Regions from separate parts of the Paenibacillus sp. JGP012 genome, predicted to be linked through region 3. Evidence: predicted binding sites of a transcription regulator. Region 3 holds the regulator's gene; each other region holds the start of a gene.
The links. The regulator LexA, encoded in region 3, represses DNA repair genes until DNA is damaged. The targets are predictions, from matches to a motif close to CGAACATATGTTCG.
Positions count from the first base shown of each region.

Region 1: a site for LexA is predicted at 2,097-2,110, ahead of addB (helicase-exonuclease AddAB subunit AddB). Genes of this name have one in related genera too.
Region 2: a site for LexA is predicted at 1,650-1,663, ahead of recA (recombinase RecA). Genes of this name have one in related genera too.

Region 1 is NZ_JACHKG010000004.1:260,547-266,024, forward strand. It holds gene HNR77_RS07690 (Na/Pi cotransporter family protein) at 1-173, opposite strand, end outside; gene HNR77_RS07695 (class I SAM-dependent rRNA methyltransferase) at 589-1,965, shown strand; gene addB (helicase-exonuclease AddAB subunit AddB) at 2,175-5,478, shown strand, end outside.
Region 2 is NZ_JACHKG010000001.1:523,023-528,500, forward strand. It holds gene pgsA (CDP-diacylglycerol--glycerol-3-phosphate 3-phosphatidyltransferase) at 1-95, shown strand, start outside; gene HNR77_RS02340 (competence/damage-inducible protein A) at 236-1,492, shown strand; gene recA (recombinase RecA) at 1,733-2,797, shown strand; gene HNR77_RS02350 (regulatory protein RecX) at 3,020-3,793, shown strand; gene rny (ribonuclease Y) at 4,108-5,478, shown strand, end outside.
Region 3 is NZ_JACHKG010000008.1:100,998-106,475, reverse strand. It holds gene HNR77_RS12585 (ABC transporter permease) at 1-177, opposite strand, end outside; gene HNR77_RS12580 (HAD family hydrolase) at 821-1,612, opposite strand; gene HNR77_RS12575 (vitamin K epoxide reductase family protein) at 1,641-2,153, opposite strand; gene HNR77_RS12570 (DUF896 domain-containing protein) at 2,286-2,495, opposite strand; gene HNR77_RS12565 (LysM peptidoglycan-binding domain-containing protein) at 2,592-2,969, opposite strand; gene lexA (transcriptional repressor LexA) at 3,445-4,071, shown strand; gene HNR77_RS12555 (aldehyde dehydrogenase) at 4,220-5,478, opposite strand, start outside.

The DNA of each region.
Region 1 (5,478 bases), on a different contig from region 3:
GCCGTTGCTCCGGCGCTGAAGGCCATGCCCTTCCACGGGGCAGAGGTGGCCCGATTCAACCAGCCTGCCAGCATAGGCCCGGCCATGCGCTGCAGCGCTGTCTCCATCAGCTTCATGCCGCCAAAAAAAAGAATAAGCCCATATAACAATGGCAGAATTATATCCCTGAACATGATTACATCATTCCTCCCGTCCCATGCCTTATCACTTATCCTATGAGAAAGTGGAGACAAGCATGACAGGTAGAGAGGGAACATGAAACAATCTGAGGACAATCGTGAGCACGGTGGATAAATTCGTCTCGAAAGTGGTCTTTTCAAATTACCAGCCCCTAATTCAAAAGATACGGTGATTCGGCAAACGTAGCGGAGGGGACGAAATCGAATCCAAAGAAGCGAAGCGTTCGCCTGAAAGATTTCTGAAAGAAAGCTACATCGGAAGCATAGGCTTGTCGCCGGATTTTCCCTTTGAAGAAAGGGTATCGAAAAAATCTGGAGACAACAGCGATCGGAGGATCGATTCGTTCCCGGAGCGTCTTGCCGCCCAAACCGATCTTTTCAACTAACTTACGAAAGAAGTGGATCAATCTTGCCATCGGTAACACTGGAACGCAGCCGCAAAAAACGGCTGGAACATGCACATCCCTGGGTTTTTAAAAATGAAATTGCATCCGTTGACGGCAGTCCGGAGCCGGGGGACATTGTAAATATTCTCAACCATCAAGGCCGCTACTTGGCGACGGGATACTATAACCCGACTTCCCAAATTACTGTCCGTGTCGTTTCTTATCAGCCTTTGGAATTCGAACAGATGGACACGGCTTTTTTTGCAGCTCGTTTCCGCGATTGTCTGCGTCACCGGGAACGCTTCATTCAAGATGGTGAAGCTTACCGGCTCGTTTATGGCGAAGCCGATTTTCTGCCCGGCTTGATCGTGGATCGCTTTGGCAGTATTCTCGTTGTGCAGATCCTTACACTGGGTATGGACCGTTGCCGTGAAGCCATCGTGCAAGCACTCATTGAAGTCATGCAGCCGGAAGGTATTTACGAACGCAGCGATGTATCGATTCGTGAACTTGAAGGATTAGAACAGGTCAAAGGCCCTCTCTACGGAGATTGTCCGCGCCATGTAACCGTGACTGAAAATGGGCTGCTTATCAAGGTAGACATCGTGGAAGGACAGAAAACAGGTTATTTCTTCGACCAGCGTGAGAATCGTGCGGCAATTGAACCGTTGATGAAAGGCTGGGGATACAAAAGCGGCATTACCATGCAGCAGATTGAGCACGAAGGAACCGAGCAGATGCTGCCTGTAAACAAGAGCGGCAAAGTGGTTACGTTCCCGTATTGGGATGGTGCGACTGTGCTGGAATGTTTCTCGCATACCGGCAGCTTTACGCTGAACGCCTGCAAATATGGAGCGAAGAAAGTAACCTGTCTCGATATTTCCGAGCATGCCATTGAAAGTGCACGAACCAATGTGGAGCTGAATGGTTTTACCGATCGGGTTGAGTTTGTCGTAGCGGATGCCTTCCAGTATTTGCGTGAGCAGGTCAAAGGGCTGGATGAGCGCAATGCACGGGCACGGGCCGCAGAACAAAAGGTGGACACGTCCAAGGCGTTATCCAGTGCAGGTAAAACGTTCGATGTGGTCATCCTTGATCCTCCTGCGTTTGCCAAAACAAAATCAGCAGTCAAAGGAGCATGCCGCGGCTACAAGGACATTAACCTGCAGGGCATGAAACTTGTCAACGAGGGTGGATATTTGGTAACCGCAAGTTGTTCTTACCATATGCGTCCTGACCTGTTCCTTGAAACGATTGCGGATGCGGCTGAAGATGCTGGCAAAGTGCTGCGTCTGATCGACTGGAAAGCTGCCGGCAAGGATCACCCGCAAATTCTGGGGGTAGATGAAGGACATTACCTGAAATTCGCTATTTTTGAGGTGCGCAGCAAAAAGAATTAACAGACTTCCTTTTTTAAATCAAGCTTGTAAACAACAGGGGCAATTAAAGTAACATCCAGAAGTCCACAGTGGATATCGCTGAGGGCTTTTTGCCATTCTCGGAGATGATCGCCGTTTATGGTGGATCGTGGCAAACGTATGTTCCGAACCAAGCAAGGTATGATATACTGGAAATTAAAATCTTGAACGTGCAGTTTGGAGGATGACACATGTCCGTACGTTTTGTTATTGGCCGGGCAGGCAGTGGCAAGAGCACACTGATCACCCGGGAAATTACAACACTGCTTCAACAGGAGCCGCAAGGCAAACCGCTGATTTTGCTCGTTCCGGAGCAGAGCTCATTTCGGACAGAGCAGGCGTTGGTGTCCTCAGGAGCCATTAAAGGCACGATGCGAGCTGAAGTGTTGGGCTTCCGGCGTCTTGCTTATCGCGTTATGCAGGAGGCTGGCGGCTCTGCCCGTATTCCCATTGGAGCCGAAGGCAAAAAGATGCTTTTATATAAAGTCATACAACGTCGAAAAGAAGAGCTCAGGCTGTTTGCTGCCTCGGGCAGCCAGCTCGGGTTTATTGGAGAACTGACGAATCTATATAGCGAATTCAAGCGTTACGAGGTTCGTGCATCAGCATTGGAAGAAGGGCTTACGGAGTGGGGGATTGTGTCTGCATCACCTATTCTGGAGGACAAGCTGCATGATCTGAGTCTGATCTATCATGACTACGAGAAGGAATTAACGGATTTATATATTGATGATGAGGACACATTGAATGAACTGACAGGTCGGTTGCCGGAAAGCAGCTGGCTGCAAGGAGCCGAGGTGTGGATCGATGGCTTTCATGGATTTACGCCACAGGAGCTGAGTGTGATTGGTCAGCTCATGCTTCAGGCCTCGTCTGTTACGATCTCCTTAACACTGGATCGGGCTTACGAGCATGGTGTGTTACCTGGTGAGCTGGAGCTTTTTTATCCTACGGCAAGCGCTTATGTACGCCTTAAAGGCATGGCTGAACATCTGGGTGTGGCGAGTGAAACGACCGTACTCCATGCTGAAGTATTGCCGAGGTTTAAGGATCGGCCGGGACTGGCACATCTGGAGGCCGGCTTTGACCGGCGTGTTCGCTGGCGGAGTCATGGTGAGGATGCAGGCATACGATTGATCGCTGCTGAGAATCGGCGTGCCGAGCTGGAGGGGGCGCTGCGTGAAATGCGGCGTCTGGCGCAGGAGCATGGAGCAAGGTACCGGGATATGGCGGTGCTGGTTCGCGGTCTGGAGACGTATGCCGATATTGCCGAGCCTTTATTCAGGGATTACGATGTCCCTGTCTTTCTTGACCGGAGACGAAGTGAGCTTCATCACCCTTTAGCTGAATTTATTCGTGCAGCACTGGATGTGGTTCGCCGCAACTGGCGGTACGAGGACGTTTTTCGCTGTATCAAAACCGATCTGCTGCTTCCGCTGGATGGTTCTGTTACCCGTGAAGATATGGACCAGCTCGAAAACTATGTGCTCGCCTGCGGCATCCATGGATATCGCTGGACGGACGGCAAGCCATGGAAGTACGTGCCGAGCTTGTCCCTGGAGGATAATGCTCAGGAAGCGCGAAGCCGGGGGCGTGATGCTGTATTGTCACTGATGGAGAGATGTCGGACCGTCATTATATCGTCTCTCGGCATGTTTGAGAAACGAATGAGAAAAGCCAAAACGGCTGCCGCTCAATGTGAGGCGTTATTCCAGCTGCTGGAGGATGCTGACATTGCATACAAGCTGGATCAGATGTCTGCTCAGGCCAAAGCGCAGGGGGATCCGGAGCGTTCCAGAGAGCATCGCCAGATGTGGGGGGCTGTACTGGATCTGCTGGATCAAATGGTAGATATGATGGGTGATGAACGTCTGGACGTGCATTTATTCGCGGGCATGATGGAAACCGGATTGACCGAGCTCAAGCTGGGGCTGGTTCCGCCTGCACTGGATCAAGTGTTGTTTGGTTCGATGGACCGTACACGTCTGCGGGATATCAAATACGTATTTATTCTTGGAGCAGTAGATGGCGAGCTGCCCGCGATCCCTCAGGATAGCGGGGTGTTAACGGAGCACGAGAGATTGCTGCTGACAGAAAGAGGCGTGAGTCTTGGACCTGGTGCAACGAGACTTATGCTGGATGAGCGCTTTCTGATCTATACGGCGCTGACAGCAGCCAGCAAGCAGTTATGGCTCAGCTATCCTGTAGCAGATGATGAAGGCAAATCTCTGCTGCCTTCCGAGATTGTGCGCCATGTACGCAAAATGTTTGCATTGCAGGAGCAGCCACTACTTGCCCAGCCGCCCGTTCTGGATTCAGAGGCTGTTCACCTCTCCTACGCTGTTCATTCGGAGCAAAGTCTTTCGATGCTCATCGGTCAGCTTCGCAGATGGCGCCGGGGCGAAGAAATTCCCGAGATGTGGTGGGCCGTTTACAACTGGCATGTATCGCGGGAGAAGAGCCGTCCTCAGCTGGAAAGGCTGCTGGGCTCGATCTTTTACCGCAACCGTGCATTACAGCTGCAAACCTCAACGAGCCGCAGACTGTACGGTACGGAGGTTCGGACAAGTGTTTCGCGTATGGAACGATTTGTGGCCTGTCCTTTCTCCCATTTTGCATCACATGGCCTGAAGCTTCGAGAAAGGCAACTATACCGGCTGCAAGCGCCGGATATCGGTCAGCTGTTCCATGCGGCATTGAGTCAGCTGGCGATGCGTCTGCGCGAGGAGAATCGCAGCTGGGGAAGCCTTACACCCGAACAATGCCGTCAGGAGGCCGAGCAGACAGTGGAACAGATCGCTCCGCAGCTGCAGGGCGAAATTTTGCTGAGCACGAAGCGTTACGGGTATATTTTCCGCAAATTAAAAGACATTGTCAGCCGTGCATCGGTCATTCTGGGAGAACAGTCCAGACGAGGCAGTTTTGAACCGATTGGGCTGGAGCTTGATTTTGGGCCGGGCAAACCTTTGCCGCCGCTTCGTTTCGAGCTGGAGAATGGCTGTGTGCTGGAGATCGTTGGGCGTATTGACCGTGTAGATGTGGCCGAAGGTGAGAATGGTCTGCTGCTGCGGGTAATTGACTACAAATCCAGTCAGACGGATCTCAAGCTTCATGAGGTATACTATGGCTTGTCCTTGCAAATGCTCACCTATCTGGAGGTGCTACTCAGTGCTGCCGAGGAATGGTTGGGGGAAACGGCGATGCCTGGAGGCACATTGTATTTCCATGTGCACAATCCGCTGCTGCAATCCGCAAACGGCATGACCCCGGAACAGGCAGACCAGGAGCTGCTGAAACGGTTTAAAATGAAAGGCCTGCTGCTTGCAGACCGCGATGCCGTAGCCCAGATGGACCGTACACTGGACAAAGGGCACTCCGCGATTATTCCGGTGGCACTCAAGGCAGATGGCAGCTTCTACAGCAGTGCTGCTGTAGCGACGCCGGAACAGTGGGACACCTTGCTTGCTGCCGTTCGCGGCAATATTCGCGAGATCG
Region 2 (5,478 bases), on a different contig from region 3:
TTATTGCAGTGTGGGCAGCAGCGCTGATCACGATCTGGTCTGGGGTTGACTACTTTATCAAAAACAAAAATCTGCTTCATCTATCCAAGGTGTAATATTTTACTTTATCCGAAGCGTAATGTTTTACGCTGAAACGGGTAATGATGAAAGACTCATCGGGTCAAAGGGCAATAGGAACTTATCCTATTGCCCTTTGATTACGCTCTACTCAACATGTGTACAGGAGGATACTGAAATGAAGGCAGAGATTATTGCAGTCGGAACCGAACTGTTGCTGGGACAAATCGTTAATACGAATGCCAGATATCTTTCCCGGGAACTTGCAGCCATGGGAATTGACGTATACTTTCAGACCGTGGTTGGTGATAATCTGAATCGGCTTAGTGAAGCGATCCGTATTGCGCAGGGACGCGCTGATGTTATTTTATTTTCAGGCGGCATCGGTCCTACCCAGGATGATCTGACCAAAGATGCGCTTGCGGCTGTGCTCCAACGAAAGCTGCACATTGATCGTATGGCGATGGACAAGATTGAAGGTTTCTTCCGTGAACGCAATGTAGAGATGACAGAGAACAACCGGCGTCAAGCCATCGTTATTGAAGGTGGAACACCCTTGGCGAATGAAACGGGTCTTGCCGCAGGCAATGCCATTGCGGACAATGACAAATATTATGTCGTGATGCCTGGACCGCCTAAAGAGCTCATTCCGATGTTTGAGCAGGAGGTCAAGCCGTGGCTGCTGCAGCATGTTCTTACTGAAGAAATGCCGATTTATTCACGTATGCTCAAGTTTGCAGGCATTGGTGAATCCGCACTGGAGGATCGCCTGCTTGATCTTATTGATGCGCAGACTGATCCTACGATTGCCCCTTATGCAAGCGAGGGAGAGGTTACTGTACGTGTATCTACCAAAGCAGCAAGCGAAGGAGAGGCCAAGCTGAAGCTGGATGCGATGGAGGTGCAGATTCGTGAGCGTCTGGCCGAACACCTCTACGCGACCGAGGATGTGCCTATAGAGTACACAATTGTCACGATGATGTCTGATATGGGACTGACCCTGAGCGCCGCTGAGAGCTGTACAGGAGGGCTTGTAATGCAAAGCCTCACTTCTGTGCCAGGAAGTGCCTCGATGCTGAAGGGTGGCATCGTCTGTTATTCCAATGAAATTAAAGAAAAGCTGCTTAACGTGCCGCACAGCTATCTAGAAGGTGAGGACGCTCCGGGTGCGGTTAGTCCTGAGGTGGCTAAAGTGCTTGCAGAGCAGGTTCGTATGATCGGGGATGCTGATTTCGGTCTGGCGATTACGGGAGTAGCTGGTCCAGGATATTCGGAACGTAAACCACCTGGGCTTGTGTTTATCGCTTTGGCTGAGCGTGGAAAGGATACTGAAATTCATGAGCTGCGAATTAACGGTAACCGGGAGACGGTCCGTATTCGTTCGGCAAAAGCGATCCTGTATCGTTTGTGGCAAAAGTTAGTCGCCATTGACTGATAAGCATGGAATGGTTTGCTTTTGTGTAATGAAGGAAGTATAATGTGTTGAGACGGAAGAACCGTAAAATGTGGCTGTACAGCCTTGTTTACGGTTCTTTTTCTGTTTCTTGAATACATTTCGATGAGGAAGAGGCGCCTCGGCCTGAACAAAAAAACGAATGTATGTTCGAAAAAAAGCTTGGCAAACGAGTAAAAACAAGGTATCATTACATTATAAACAGTAAAGGGTGTGAGTTTATTGTCAGACCGTCGTGCCGCGCTTGATATGGCGCTCCGTCAAATAGAGAAGCAATTTGGTAAAGGTTCCATCATGAAACTGGGTGAGTCAACTCACATGAATGTGGAAATTATTCCCAGTGGATCATTGGCTTTGGATATTGCACTAGGAACAGGCGGCTTGCCTAAAGGCCGTATTGTTGAAATATATGGACCTGAATCTTCAGGTAAAACAACTGTAGCACTGCACGCGATTGCCGAGGTTCAACGCGTGGGTGGACAAGCAGCATTCATCGATGCCGAGCATGCGCTTGATCCGAATTATGCGAGCAAACTGGGCGTTAACATTGATGAGTTGCTTTTGTCCCAGCCGGATACGGGAGAGCAGGGCTTGGAGATTGCGGAGGCACTTGTACGCAGTGGTGCAGTAGACATCATCGTTATTGACTCGGTAGCAGCTCTTGTACCGAAAGCAGAGATTGAAGGAGAGATGGGGGATTCCCACGTAGGCTTGCAGGCGCGTTTGATGTCACAAGCACTGCGTAAATTGTCCGGAGCGATCAGTAAATCCAAAACGATTGCAATCTTCATCAACCAGCTTCGTGAGAAAGTTGGCGTAATGTTTGGTAACCCTGAAACGACACCTGGCGGTCGTGCATTGAAGTTCTATTCTACGATTCGTCTCGATGTGCGCCGTATTGAGAGCATCAAATCAGGTAATGACATTACGGGTAACCGTACTCGTATTAAAGTGGTAAAAAATAAAGTAGCACCTCCATTTAAACAAGCGGAAGTTGATATTATGTACGGTGAAGGTATTTCCAAAGAGGGAAGTATCATCGACATTGGTACAGAACTGGATATCGTTAATAAAAGTGGTGCCTGGTATTCTTACGAAGGTGAGCGCTTAGGCCAGGGTCGTGAGAATGCAAAGCAGTTTATGAAAGAACATAAAGAAATTGCTGATGTAATCGAGCAAAAAATTCGTGAAGCCAGCAATTTGACAACAGCTGTTCCTGCACCAACGAGCGAAGAACAAGAAAAAGAAGCGGCTGAGGAACAGGAATTATTTGAAATTAATGAGTAATCCTTTTTTTCGGGACAGATTCTTGTCCTCTGACATGTCCTAAAACTTGTATTGAGCGGGCGCTTATGCTTATTTAGCTAAATAGGATTGGTTTCTCGCGCTAACAGCCTCTGTCCATTCCGGACAGAGGCTGTTAGCATCTATGCCATCTGAATGAAAGAATGAGCAGAGACAAGTGTATTTTAACCCAAACAGAGAATAACGGGGAGTGTGAAGAACGTAGTGAGGCATCGCCAAAATCAGCATGAATATGATGAAAATGATGAACTTGAAGAAGAACTGCATGGACAGGCCGAGGCAGACGGCATCTCCCAGCTTCCAGACAATGAAGAGCTTGTCATTACAATGGTAGAACGAACCAAGAGCAGAGAAGCCCGCTATCGGATTTCATTTGGTATTCATTCCATTACTGTTCTGGAAGATGTCATGATCAAGTACAGGCTTACTCGCGGAAGTACCTTTATGAAGAAGGATCTGGAGGCGATCCTGATTGCGGATGAGCGGCAGCGGACGTATGTGCAATCATTGCGTTTTTTGGAATTTAAGCAACGAACACGTCATGAATTGAGACAAAAGCTAAAGCAAAAGGAGTTCGCGATATCGATCATAGAAGAGGTTCTTGATCGGCTTGAGCAAGAGAAGCTTGTTGATGACGATCTTTTTGCCAAGGAATGGACAAGACAGCGTATGGAGGGCCAGCGGAAGGGAAAACTGTGGATACGGCAGGAACTGCGTCAAAAAGGCATCGCGAATGAACTCATTGCAGAGGTGCTGGATGATGTGAGTGCTGAGGCAGAGCTGGACACTGCATTGACAGCTGGCCGTAAAAAATGGAAACAGGTGCGGGGAGACGTGCAGGAGAAGAAGCGCAAAACGTTTGCTTACTTGATGCGGCGCGGTTTTAGCATGGATATGGTGCGCCGGGTCGTGAATCGTTTAATAGAAGAGGATGGGGCGGAAGACCTCGAAGATGACGAAGCAATGTTATGGGACTAGACGAGAAGACTAACAATCCTGCATTCTCTTGACAATTTCTTTCGTCAAATACTAAAATGGACATGAGTCTGTAAGAAAAGGACAACCCTTTTTCCTTCCAAAAAAGCGGTTTCTGCTTCTGCAGGTTTATACCATTCCTGATTATGGGTTCACTGGAAACAGTGAATAGTACATGTAGAGTCATGTACATGTGAAATGAAAATCGGCGGGGGATCGCCGTGAGTATTCTTTATTCCCAAACATATGTAAGGTATGAAAACAGAAAAAGTTGACCCAAGGCGTGCCTTGGAGGAACCAACGAGGAGGTGAACAGTATGGACATTGCTATCACGATCGCTCTCGTTGTGGCCGCGCTCGTTATTGGGTTCGGAGTCGGATATTTTATTCGCAAATCTCTTGCAGAGGCTAAAATCTCTAGTGCGGAACAAGCTGCCGTACAAATCGTGGAGAACGCGAAAAAAGAGGCAGAGGCACTGAAGAAAGAAACGGTGCTGGAAGCGAAGGATGAGATCCATCGTATTCGCGCCGAAGCTGAAAAAGACACTCGTGAACGTCGGAACGAAATTCAACGACAAGAGAGACGATTGTTGCAAAAAGAAGAGTCGCTGGATAAAAAATTGGAATCACTCGAACGTAAAGAAGAGCAAGTGGCAAACAAAGAGAAACGTATCGATGAAACACAGCAGCAGATCGAAATGATCTACAAAAACCAGGTAACAGAGCTTGAACGGATCTCTAACCTCACTATGGAGGATGCACGCAGTATCATACTGTCCAACGTTGAACAGGAAGTTCGTCATGAGACGGCTCAAATGATCAAGGACATTGAACAGCAGGCGAAGGAAGAGGCGGACAAAAAGTCTCGCGAGATTATTACACTCGCCATCCAGCGCTGTGCAGCTGACCACGTGGCGGAGACAACGGTATCCGTTGTAACGTTGCCTAATGAAGAAATGAAAGGCCGGATTATCGGTCGTGAAGGACGTAACATCCGTGCGCTTGAAACCCTTACCGGGATTGACCTCATTATCGATGATACGCCAGAAGCTGTTATTTTGTCGGGCTTTGACCCGATTCGCCGTGAAATTGCCCGCACTGCACTGGAGAAGCTGGTCGCAGATGGACGGATTCACCCTGCGCGCATTGAAGAGATGGTGGAGAAATCCCGTAAAGAAGTGGATGAGCGTATACGTGAATACGGTGAGCAAGCTACCTTTGAAGTGGGTGTGCATGGTCTGCATCCGGATCTGATCAAGATTCTGGGTCGCCTGAAGTTCCGTACAAGTTACGGTCAGAACGTCTTGAAACATTCGATGGAGGTCGCTTATCTGGCAGGATTGATGGCGGGTGAACTCGGAGAAGACGTAACTTTGGCAAGACGTGCAGGTTTACTGCATGACATTGGTAAAGCGCTGGATCACGAAGTGGAAGGATCGCACGTCGAAATTGGCGTGGAGCTGGCGAAGAAATACAAGGAACATCCAGTGGTTATTAACAGTATCGCTTCCCACCACGGGGATTGCGAAGCGACTTCTGTTATTGCAATGCTGGTTGGCGCAGCAGATGCGCTGTCGGCAGCAAGACCAGGTGCACGCCGTGAAACGCTGGAAACGTATATCAAACGACTGGAGAAGCTGGAAGAAATTTCGGAATCCTTCGAAGGTGTCGAGAAATCGTACGCCATT
Region 3 (5,478 bases):
AAATATACTGCCTCCCGGGACAAATCGTCTGAAGGCAATAATATTGCCCAGCATCGGACCGTATTTGAAAATAATCAGATAAATGATGGGAAGAACTAACAGTGAGTACAATTGCCAATCTTTACGAATCAATATGAGCGCTGTTTGCAGCCTGCTTTCTTTACGTGAAGATATCATTGGTAACGTTGCCTTGGATGTTTCTGACTCCATGTGTCATTCACTCCGATCCATAACTTGATTAACTAGATTCTGTGCTGCACCTTGTGACGTCTTTCTGCCTTACTTCAGTACGCAGAGACCGGGTCTGTTGTACATTTCACCCCACTACAAAACCAAGTGTAAGCGGCATCAAATTATCTTTTATGTACACTCAAACATATCTGCATGTGCTTCTGAAGCAAGTGAAACATGCTGATGTTTGAATGAGTCCAACAAGTACAATTTTTATAAAGCGCTTACAATTCATTGAAGTAAAACACAGCAATCATTGTTACTATTCATGTTGCACTCTGTTTTTCCATTCACAGATTGTCTGCTACTGTACTGTTCAGATGAGCTAGATATTTAAAACGACATTGTCAACGAACCTCTTCTGAAATACTAGTCATACTAGTATGTTAGTTTTATTTTAAAACAGAGCCTTCTTAATTTCAATATTTTTCCCAATAAATCATACAAATCACTTCTAACAGTAAGCAAAAGATACTCATAAATTGGATGAAAATAAAAAAACACTGGTTAATGCATGAACGAAGTCGATATCATTCATGTCATAACCAATGTTTAATTTAAAGAGAAAAGAAAGAAAATTTAATCACACTTAAAAATTAGCAATCAGCTCTTCTAATTCAGATAAGTGCTTAATTTCGTGATCTGGGGAATAGGTTTCATTGTTGATTTTGTTTTCGCGATTAATCCATACTGCACGAATACCTGAAGACAACGCACCACGGATATCCGTAGTTAGTTTATCTCCAACCATCATGCCTTCTTCTGGCTTCACACCCAGTTTGCTTAAAGCGTGTTGAAAAATGGACGGATCGGGCTTGCCTCTCCCAAAGCTGCCCGAGATGATAATCTCATCAAAGAACGGAGATAACTCAGGAACACCATCCAGCTTCTCCTGCTGTAACGCAGGACATCCATTCGTCAGAAGCAGTAATTTGTATTTTCCATGCAGATGACGCAGTGTATCCATTGTTTCTTCATAAACATGAGGTCTGGATCGGCGCTCTGCCCCGAACTGCGAAGCAAGTCGCTCTGCAAGTTCTTCCTGATCTACACCAAGCTTTAACAAGCCACGGCGCCAGGACTCCTTACGGTAGATTGGAGCCAATTGTTCCAGCTGGCGGAATTCCGGCTGCTCTCCAGCGGTGAAATTAGCCCATAGGCCTTCAAAAGGATTAATTCCAATCATTTTGGTAAAAGGAAATGTCTCATAGGACTCATAAAGCTCACGTGCTTCATTACGAACAGCCTCTTCGAGCGCTTCGGCGTCAACCCCGGTCTCGTTCGCTGCAACTAAACAAGTTTCATGAAAAGCCTCTCGAACACTGCGTTCGTCCCACAATAAAGTATCATCCAGGTCGAACATAATCGCTTTCAACGCCATGCTGCTCATCTGCCCCTTTATACATTAATTACTTATCAATGGTTTCTACGGTGATCTGGTGTGCTTTTGCAAATTTCAACAATCGCTCTGTCATTGCATCCGTATCGTAACGGTTTAACAGCTTGGTGAAGACCCATCTCTTGCCACGGCTGTTATGTTCAATCACTACAGTGCCCGGTTCAAATCTGAATTTGATAATGTCATCAACCCCGATGGAACGTTCACGATTGCCCTTCGTTGTAATGATCCGGTTACTGCTGATTTTAATGTAAGGACGACGAAGCATAAAAATGACTGCCAGGAATACATAAAGCAGCATCGTTACCCAATCCCACGTTGTCATAGGCGCCTTCACTAAAAAAGTGCTCATGAACAGATACAAAAAGGCAAGACCAATTAGAAAGATAGGAAATAACAGGCTTCTACCCTTGAAAATATCTTCACCTGGATTTCCCGTAATTGGCTGACCATTTTTTTTACGCTGCTGATTCAATTGCTTCGAATTTTTCCGAACCGTTCTCTCGAACGAACGCCGTGACATGTAAATCCCCCTTATGTGTCTTGTATCGGCTTACATAACAACACGCAAACCGATATTCCCCCTTTATAGTAAGCAGCCTCAAATAGCATGAAGAAACCTAAATATCATTAAGATATGTTTAGGTTTCTGGAATTAATGTTTGAGTTTGCCTTGGTGGCCTTTGCCCTTGTCGTCATCTACAATTTCAATTGAATCCAGCTGCTGTCTGAAATTGTTACGAATGTTACCCAAATAAATCTCTCTTAGCTTGGCACGTTCAACAAGTTCTTCCTCTGACAGTCCAGTGGATTTCTGCTTGCGAGCCAATTCATTAATACGTGCTACCAGACTATCTATATCCAAGCTTGTCCCCTCCAAAAATACAAAGTCATATTAACTTTGACATGATAAGGGCTGCTTGTCAAGTTGGTACGCAGCAATGCCTGTTGATACGAATTTCTATTGAGCAAACTGAGGTAATATCAGAACTTGTCCAGTCTGAATTGTTGTTGATTCCAGCTGATTCACCTTTTTGATTGCTTCTATATATACCCTGGTGTCCATTGCTGCTGGCTTATGCTCCAAAGAGATGCTCCACAGTGTTTCCCCTTGAGATACAGCGATCTTTCCCCCTGGAAGTAAATCATTTTCGTTGCCGGCAAAAACGGTCAGTACTGTGCTGCAACCTATAAATATGATTAATGAAGCTATAGCTAGTTTGATTAATCCCGAGGAAAGCTTGAAACGCGCCATAAATGTTCTCAATTGCCCTATGTTAGACTTCACAGCTGCTGAATTTACCGGTTCATAAATGCTTTGATAAGTAGAATATCTCATGTGTATCCCGCCTCCAAACGTTTGTTCCTATCTCATGGAATCAATATAACACGAACATTTGTTTTGTTCAACAACTTTTTAGAACAATTGTTCGCTCTTTTTTCGATAATTTAACGACCTTTATCAGACAACGGAAACTTCTCCCATTATTAAGTCTAAATAAAGCAGCTTTTTATTGAAGTTTGATAACACAACTCAATATTTAAGTTTGAGAGAACGGATTCATACTGAGTCCTGGGAGAACAATTCTATATTAAGCATCTGCAGAACCATTTTTTTATACCGAGCATTGGCAGAACAATCGACAGCTATCAGAATTCATAATCTCAAGGAATTGCATATGTTCTTATCAGATCATGTCTTAATTTCGAAAAAAACACTGAAAACATGCGATTTGTTTAGAACTTATGTTTGTACGAACGGAGGTTCTATGTTATAATTTTCCCAAACGTTACTAAAATGGGGTTGATACGGTATGTCGAAGATATCCAGCAGGCAGCAGGCAATTCTGGAGTTTATACGAAATGAAGTCCGGTTGAAGGGGTATCCTCCTTCCGTACGGGAAATTGGCGAAGCTGTTGGACTGGCTTCCAGCTCCACGGTTCATGGTCATTTGGATCGTTTGGAGAAAAAGGGACTGATCAGACGCGACCCTACCAAGCCAAGAGCGATTGAGCTTTTGAGCCAGGAGGAGTCGGAGCATTCTCATCAATTTGCCCACAGCGTTGCACGAATTCCAGTTGTAGGTAAGGTTACAGCCGGGGTTCCGATTACAGCAACCGAGAATATCGAGGATTACTTCCCGCTTCCAACTCACTATGTTGGCGAACAGAAGGTGTTTATGCTTTCCGTTGTCGGGGACAGTATGATTGAAGCAGGAATCGTGAATGGAGATTATGTCATTGTTCGTCAACAGCAAACTGCGGATAATGGTGACATTGTCGTAGCTATGACTGAAGATGATGAAGCAACAGTGAAAACGTTCTATAAGGAGAAGGATCACATCCGCCTGCAGCCGGAGAATGCTACACTTGAGCCGCTTCGTTTGAAACATGTCAGCATTTTGGGCAAAGTTATCGGTCTTTTCCGTGATATTCATTAATACAACTAGTTTCTATATTTGTTATATTTCACGCCATATGAAAGAGGTTGCCCTGACTACAGGACAACCTCTTTTATTCACTTTCATAAGTTACAAACATGCGCATGTATAATGAAGTAAATTTATCTACCTTTTTGACAATATAAAATTATTTATTGCGTTTAAGTACGCTTTTGTGATGGGAGAATACTTCAAAGCTTTGCTGCCCATGATATGAACCCATACCGCTCTCGCCAACGCCGCCAAAAGGCAGATAATGCGAGGTCATATGGGACAAAGTTTCATTAATGCAGCCCCCGCCAAAGGAAACCTGTTTCAATACTTTCTCCTGCAAAGCCTCATCCTCCGTGAACAGATACAATGCCAGCGGTTTCGGACGACGTACAATTTCATCAAGCATCGGATTCAGGTCACTATACGTGAAGACAGGCAAAATAGGACCAAAAATCTCTTCCTGCATTACGGGTGAATCCCAATCGATATCAGTGAGAACAGTCGGTTCAATCATGAGCTGGTCGCGGCTCGAGCGGCCTCCCAGAACTGTTTTCCCATTTGCAAGAAAAGCAGCTAAACGATCAAAGTTACGAGTATTGACGATATGCGGGAAATCGGCATTTTGCATCATGTCATCACCAAACTTATCGTGCACCTCCGTCTGGATCTGTTCCATCAATTGATCATACACCTGCTCATGAACTAACAAATAATCCGGTGCTACACAGGTTTGTCCCGCATTCAGGAATTTACCTCGTACAAGACGTTGTGCTGCCCGTTGCAAATCCGCGTCATGATGCACAATCGCCGGACTTTTACCCCCGAGTTCCAGCGTTACCGGAGTCAAGTGCTCTGCTGCAGCTTTCATGACAATGCGACCTACTCCTGTACTGCCTGTAAAGAAAATATAATCAAATTTCTCATTCAGCAGCGCTGTGCTAGTTTCAACCTCGCCCTCCATAACAGCAATATACTCCTCTGGATATACCTCCTGTATAAGATCATAGATTAAACGAGACGTTGCAGGTGTAAGCTCAGAAGGTTTGATCACTGCACAGTTCCCTGCAGCAATAGCACCAATTAAAGGTCCAAACGCCAGCTGGAACGGATAATTCCAAGGGGCAATAATCAGAGCAACCCCGTATGGTTCAGGATAAATCGTGCTAACTGCATCCGGCATAACCGAGCTTGTTGGTACTGTACGCGGCGCAGCCCAGTCACGCAAATGCTCCAGCGCATGATCCAGCTCCCCCAATACAATGCGAATCTCGGAACCGTAACCTTCAGCTTCAGATTTATTCAGATCCGCTCGAAGAGCATCCAGAATGCGTTGCTGGTACTTTTCAATTCCTTGTCTCAAGTCTTTCAAAGCCTGAATGCGGTACTGCACTTGTTTCGTTTGTCCTGTATTAA